One region of the Klebsiella sp. PL-2018 genome, then DNA from elsewhere that is predicted to be linked to it. Evidence: riboswitches for the same ligand, from Rfam matches in the RefSeq annotation. Region 1 holds a riboswitch; each other region holds the start of a gene.
What was found. A riboswitch is a leader RNA that binds a small molecule or an ion and turns the genes downstream of it on or off. The one in region 1 is predicted to bind thiamine pyrophosphate.

Region 1 (2,260 bases):
CATTTCGCCATGATTGAGCCGCCGCGGGAGACGATGCCGGTCAGGCGCCTGGCGGTCATCGGCACGTAGCGCAGCAGCACGCCCGCATGGATGGTGAAGTAGTCCACCCCCTGTTCCGCCTGCTCGAGCAGCGTATCGCGGAAGGCTTCCCAGGTGAGATCTTCGGCGATCCCGTTGACCTTCTCCAGCGCCTGGTAGATCGGCACCGTACCGATCGGTACCGGACTATTGCGCAGGATCCACTCGCGGGTCTCGTGAATATAGCGGCCGGTGGAGAGGTCCATGACCGTATCCGCTCCCCAGCGCGTCGCCCACACCAGCTTCTCGACCTCTTCTTCAATCGACGAAGTGACCGCCGAGTTGCCGATATTGGCGTTAACCTTCACGAGGAAGTTGCGGCCAATAATCATCGGTTCGGATTCCGGATGATTAATATTGGCCGGGATAATCGCGCGCCCGGCGGCGACTTCAGCGCGCACAAACTCCGGGGTGATATTCTCCGGCAGCCGCGCGCCAAACCCAACGCCCGGATGCTGCTGGCGCAGCACTTCGCCACGAATACGCTCGCGGCCCATATTCTCGCGAATGGCGATGAACTCCATTTCCGGGGTGACAATCCCCTGACGGGCGTAGTGCAGCTGCGTCACGCATTTCCCGACGATGGCGCGCCTGGGCGTGAGCAGGCCGGTAAAGCGCAGTTCGTTGAGGCCATCATCCGCCAGCCGCTCTCTGGTATAGGCCGAGCTGCGATCGCTGAGTGCTTCGCAGTCGCGGCGCGCATCAATCCACGGCTGACGCAGTTTTGCCAGACCCTGCTGAACGTTAATCGCGACGTGCGGATCGCCATAGGGGCCGGAGGTGTCATAGACCGGAATAGCTTCGTTCGCTTCGTACTGAGGATTATCTTTGCTGCCGCCGATAAGCGTCGGGCTCAGCTGAATTTCGCGCATCGGTACGCGAATATCTTCCTGCAAACCGGGGATATAGATGCGCTGCGAATTGGGAAATGCGGTACCTTCCAGGGTGTCGATAAAGCGCTGGGCGCGTTCGCGTTGCTCTCGACGCGTGAGTTTGGTTGTAGACATAGCTCATTCCAGTTAAACAGGATATGGCTTGCCAGACGACGGATGGAGTAACAGATGCGATCGGCCCTGAAGAGGCAGATGCTAAACGCAGTTTACTCTTGTTCCCTTCGCAGGTATTAGCCTGATCAGGTTCCGCGGATCCCGAATTAACGGTCTCAGCCTTTTCCAGTGTGGAAAATGGGCACTCCGACAAGATGACATCCCCTCTCCGTGAGGGGGAATGTATGTAAACTACGCGTTAATGGCTCACAACTCAAGCGGTCGGCGCGATATTGTCGCTGACGTTGTCTTTGCGGCTGTGGGCGACGGCGAGGGCGATCAGGTTATCTTCCAGCGCAAAGCGCGCTTCCAGCGCTTCGCCGATATCCGACAGCGCCTGCTGGAACTCAAGGTAGTTATCGTGATCGATGGCGTTTTCGAGGCAGGAGTCGTAATAATCCATGATCTGCTGGGTATTGGCCTGCAGCTGTGGATAAATCTTAGTGGCGGCTAAAAGTGGCGTATCGCCTTCCAATTCGCCGATAAAGCGTTCATAAATATTAAAATGGCCGGAGGAGAGGTAGTCCACCAGGCTTTGACAAAAATCATCCAGCGCTTTCTCATTAAGCCGCATAAATGATTCTTTGCCGGGCTTCAGGCCAACCAGGTTGTAGTAAGCCACAAGCAAATGCTTACGTACTTGTAGCCAGCGATCGACCAGTTTATTGCTGCCTCCAACACGTTCCGTCAGGTTTTCCAGCTGGTTTAACATGGTTGACTCCGCAAGGTTTTAAGAGAAATACGTTGCTCACCAAAATGTAAATTTAATGTTAAAAGTGCCAGTAAAATAAAGGTAGTGCAATAGATATGGATCGTATTATTGAAAAATTAGATCGCGGCTGGTGGATCGTCAGCCACGAACAGAAATTATGGTTGCCCGACGGAGAATTGCCCTACGGCGAAGCGGTAAATTTTAATCTTGCGGGGCAGCCCGCGCTGCGAATCGGAGAATGGCAGGGCGATCCGGTGTGGCTGGTACGCCAGGATCGCCGGCATGAGATGGGATCGCTGCGCCAGGTGCTCGATCAGGATGCTGGCCTTTTTCAACTGGCAGGACGCGGGATCCAGCTGGCGGAGTTCTACCGCTCGCATAAATTCTGCGGCTACTGCGGCCATCCGATGCACCCAAGCAAAAC
Region 2 (2,260 bases), 2.2 Mb from region 1:
GCTGGCGCAGCGTCTCTACCGCCGAGGCTGAGAGCAGCGGATCGCCGCTTTTCGCCAGCATGACGGTATCCAGCACCACATTTTTAATCTGATAACGCGCCAGCCGTTCCGCCACCGCCTCGACGATATCGGTTTCCGCCAGCATCCCGATTTTGGTGGTATCGATGCGCACATCGCTGAAAACGGAATCGAGCTGTGCGGCGACAAAATCAGGCTCTATCCGGTACACCGACTGGACGCCGCGGGTGTTTTGCGCCACCAGCGCGGTGATGACCGAGCAGCCGTAAGCGCCCAGCGCCGAGAAGGTTTTGAGATCCGCCTGGATCCCCGCGCCGCCGCTCGGGTCGGTGCCGGCGATGGTTAGCGCATTAATTCGTTTCACAGATCGCCTCCCGCATAGAGCGCATCGAGGAAGGCGGGAGTAAAGCTGCCGGGGCCGCCCTGCAGCGCCGCTTTTCCCCCCGCAAGCTTCATCAGACCGCAGGCCGCGGCCACGTTCTCCAGCCGATCGCCGGGCATCGCCGCAGCGGCGGCAACCACCGCCGACAGCGCGCAGCCGGTGCCGACCACCCGGGTCATCAGCGGATCGCCGCCGGTGACCATGCGAATGCGCTGGCCGTCGGTGACGTAATCAACCTCCCCGGTCACCGCGACCACGGTATTCAGCTGGCGGGCTAACGCCTGGGCTGCGGGCAGCGCTGCGGCGGCGGTATCGGTCGTATCGACGCCGCGCCCGCCGCCGCTCATTCCGGCCAGGGCCATAATTTCCGACGCATTACCGCGAACGGCGGCAGGCTGCAGCGCCAGCAGCTCCCGGCAAAATTCTGTCCGTAAGGTCAGCACGCCGACCGCCACCGGGTCCAGCGCCCACGGCTTACCCGCCTGCTGCGCGCTGCGCGCCGCCGCACGCATCGCCGCCGCGCGTTCAACCGTCAGCGTACCGACATTAATCAGCAGCGCATCGGCAATGGCGGCAAACTGGCTGGCTTCGTCCGGGTCGATAACCATCGCCGGGGATGCGCCAATCGCTAACAGGACGTTGGCGGTAAAGGTCTGCACCACGTCGTTGGTCATGCAGTGAACAAGAGGAGAATGGCGGTGAAAAAGGTGCCGCAGATGGGCAATATGCGCGGGGTTCAGCAGGTCAGACATCGTTTGCTCCCGCCAGGCGATGAAGAAGCGACGACCCTGCGGTCTCTGACTTCCCTACGCTGGCATTATCCAGATCAGGTGGTACGGGTTTTTCTCAGCCTTCACAAGGAAGGGCACCCCGAGTCATTGAGAGATAAAAACGTTCTCAGCGGGCAGGTTACGGTAAGTCGCGGGACAACGCAAGCCGGCCCGGCGTAGGTATACAAGCGCAAGGCAATTCAAAATTAACAATAAGCAATCAAATAATTAACAAAACAAACACTTTTGCAGATACGTGTTTATAGTTTAGGAGGCGTTACAGGATGTAACCCGACGTCATATCGAAATTAACGAGTGAATCAGCGTAAAACCATGAGGATTCCGATGAAATTAACACCGATTATGAAAAGTCTGGCTCTGGCAGGAATTATCTCGACTCTCCCTGTGACCAGCTGGGCCGAAACGTCGCCGAAAGAAGCCGCTGCGGCGACCAAACAGGCAAACGACGCGCTGTATAAACAGCTCCCCTTCTCCGACAACACCGACTTTACCAACGCGCATAAAGGTTTTATTGCCGCGCTTCCTACGGAAGTGATTAAAGGTGAACAGGGCAACGTTATCTGGAACCCGCAGCAGTACGCCTTTATCAAAGAGAGGGAAAAGGCGCCGGATACGGTCAACCCCAGCCTCTGGCGTCAATCCCAGCTCATCAATATCAGCGGCCTGTTTGAAGTGACCGAAGGCGTGTACCAGATCCGCAACCTCGATCTCTCCAATATGACCATCATTGAAGGTAAAGAGGGCATCACGGTTGTGGATCCGCTGGTATCAGCGGAGACCGCAAAGGTCGGAATGGATCTGTATTACAAAAATCGCGGCAATAAGCCGGTCGTTGCGGTGATCTACACCCACAGCCACGTTGACCATTACGGCGGCGTGCGCGGCGTGGTCGATGAAGCCGATGTCAAATCCGGCAAAGTCAAAATCTACGCACCTTCCGGTTTTATGGAAGCTGCCGTTGCTGAAAATATTATGGCCGGTAACGTGATGAGCCGTCGCGCCAGCTATATGTACGGCAACCTGCTCAAACCGGATGCCACCGGCCAGGTTGGCGCAGGTCTCGGCACCA
Region 3 (2,260 bases), 2.6 Mb from region 1:
ACGCTTAACCACGGATACAGCAGATCTTTTTGCCCCATCCACGCCAGCCGCTTGTTTATTGGCTGCCCGTCGCTGGCGCGAACCTCACCGGCGGTGGCTTTTGCCAGCCCGGCGATAATACGCAGCAGGCTGGTCTTTCCGGCGCCGCTGGCCCCCAGCAGCGATACCCACTGGCCGCCGGGGATAGTGAACGTCAGATTGTCGAAGATCTGCCGCGAGCCAAAGCGCAGGCCCAGGCCGTGCACCTCAATTCCGGGAGCCGTCACGCCGGGCGCTCCGCGACGGCGTTAAGGCCCATCTGCCAGAAGTTAGCCTCCAGACGCGTGGCGGTGGTGAAAATAGCGCTGAGTTCAGCGAAACGCGCCTCACCGCCGCGCTGCTGCCAGAGGGTTTCCAGCAGGCCGATGGCGTTATTGACGCCGTTCAGGTAACCCTCATCGCCGTAGTTGCGGATCCACGAGTCATAAGGATTGGCGGTCAGCCGGGTCGCCGGATCGTGCAGCAGGCCGAGGCCGATTTCCGCGTAGCCGGCCACGCAGGGCATCAGCGCCGCCAGCAGATCCAGGGCGTCGCCGGAGTGGCCAATGTCCAGTACGTAGCGGGTGTAGTTGACGGTTTCCGCGGCTTCCGTTTCGGCGGCCATCGTCGCTTCATCCAGCCCCCATTCCCGGCAGTAGCCAACGTGGAGCGGCAGTTCGTCGAGAATGGCGTTCATCGACGCGGCGGCAGCGCGCATTTCCGCCAGGGTGCGCAGCTTGCTGACCAGCAGGGCGTAGCTGCGGGCGAAGTGGATCAGAAACAGATAGTCCTGCGTCAGATAGCGGCGAAAAGCGGGCTCGGGGAGGGTACCGTTGGCGAGCTGGCGCAGGAAGGGGTGGGCGACGTAGTGCTGCCAGTCGGCGCCGGCCTGCTGACGCAGACGACCATAAATACCCTGGGTAAACGCGGGAAGAATCACAGGACCTCCTGAAAAAAAGGGAGATCCGGGCGTGCTGAAAGAAGTGTGAACAGGCAATGGCGCAAAACTGGCGGAAATGCCGACCCGTCCCTTCGCTGGCATGACCCAGATCAGGTTCAAAGGGTTCGGCTTACGCCATCTCAGCCCTCACGGGACACCCCTCGGTTTGGCCCCTGTTATACGACATTCCCTTTTTGATTACAATGCTGTGAATTTTATGAGGAAAGGTGACGTTGTCACGTGTGAGTGTCGCGAGAAAGGGCTTTGTACATCGCGGCAGCCCGGCGGCGGCTGATGCCTTGCCGGGCGCGTATTATCAAAGGATCAGTGAAATTCTACCCAGCTGGCGCCGCTGTCTGCTGAACGTACGCACTTCTCGACCCAGTGCACGCCGAGCGCCCCGGCTCTGGCATCCGGATACCAGAAGTTTTCCAGCAAAGCCGCGTCGCGACGGTCGGTGGCATCCATGGCGATGGCAAAGCGGCGATACAGATTCGACCAGGCCTCAAACAGCCCTTCGGGATGGCCGCCGCCGATCCGGTCGTCCTGCAGGGCCAGCGGATCGAGATAGGACATTCCGCGTTCGAGGATGCGCACCGGCTCGCCCTGAATTTCGTAGCGCAGCTGGTTCGGCTGTTCATCCCACCACTCCAGGCTGGCTTTCTCCCCGACGATGCGGACCTTCTGTCCGTGCATTGAGCCGCTGTTGACCGCCGAGCACCACATCGACCCTACGGCGCCGTTGTCGTACTCCATCAGCACATGCGCGTTATCCTCCAGCGGCGCGCGGCTTTTGACAAAGCTCTGGCGGGAGCACATCAGGCGAGTGATATTGAGCTTCGGCGCCATGGTCTCCGCCAGGAACAGCGGGTGGGTGGCCAGATCGCCCAGCACGTAGCTGGGACCGACAAATTTCGGGTCCACCCGCCAGCGGGTGCTGGGGTTATCCTGCTCTACCGGCTGGTTATGGAAACCGTGGGCGAACTGCATATTGATGATGCGGATCTCGCCCAGTAGCCCCTGTTCAATCATCTGCCGCGCCTGGAGAATCAGCTGATGCCCGGCGTAGCCGTAGGTGACGCCGATGATTTTGCGCTGCTTTTCGCTCAGGGCCACCAGCGCATCGGCCTCTTCGCCGGTAAAACAGAGCGGTTTTTCGCAGACCACATGCAGTCCGGCCTCCAGCGCCGCGCGGCAAATGGCGTAGTGGGTGTTGTTTGGCGTGGCGATGGAGACCGCTTCAATGCCGTCTTCCCGCGCCGCCTCTTCGCGAAACAACGTTTCGTAGTCGGGGTAACAGCG

Region 2: it holds a riboswitch for thiamine pyrophosphate, as region 1 does, so the genes downstream of both, thiM (hydroxyethylthiazole kinase) here and thiC (phosphomethylpyrimidine synthase ThiC) in region 1, are expected to answer to the same signal.
Region 3: it holds a riboswitch for thiamine pyrophosphate, as region 1 does, so the genes downstream of both, MKleb_RS13830 (TenA family protein) here and thiC (phosphomethylpyrimidine synthase ThiC) in region 1, are expected to answer to the same signal.

The regions. Positions count from the first base shown of each region.
Region 1 is NZ_CP077673.1:327,996-330,255, forward strand. Features, by position in the region: gene thiC (phosphomethylpyrimidine synthase ThiC) at 1-1,085, opposite strand, end outside; TPP riboswitch at 1,171-1,284, opposite strand; gene MKleb_RS01520 (Rsd/AlgQ family anti-sigma factor) at 1,339-1,836, opposite strand; gene nudC (NAD(+) diphosphatase) at 1,932-2,260, shown strand, end outside.
Region 2 is NZ_CP077673.1:3,940,517-3,942,776, forward strand. Features, by position in the region: gene thiD (bifunctional hydroxymethylpyrimidine kinase/phosphomethylpyrimidine kinase) at 1-382, opposite strand, end outside; gene thiM (hydroxyethylthiazole kinase) at 379-1,152, opposite strand; TPP riboswitch at 1,187-1,283, opposite strand; gene MKleb_RS18395 (alkyl/aryl-sulfatase) at 1,516-2,260, shown strand, end outside.
Region 3 is NZ_CP077673.1:2,971,802-2,974,061, reverse strand. Features, by position in the region: gene MKleb_RS13835 (ABC transporter ATP-binding protein) at 1-266, opposite strand, end outside; gene MKleb_RS13830 (TenA family protein) at 263-958, opposite strand; TPP riboswitch at 1,029-1,130, opposite strand; gene MKleb_RS13825 (Gfo/Idh/MocA family protein) at 1,283-2,260, opposite strand, start outside.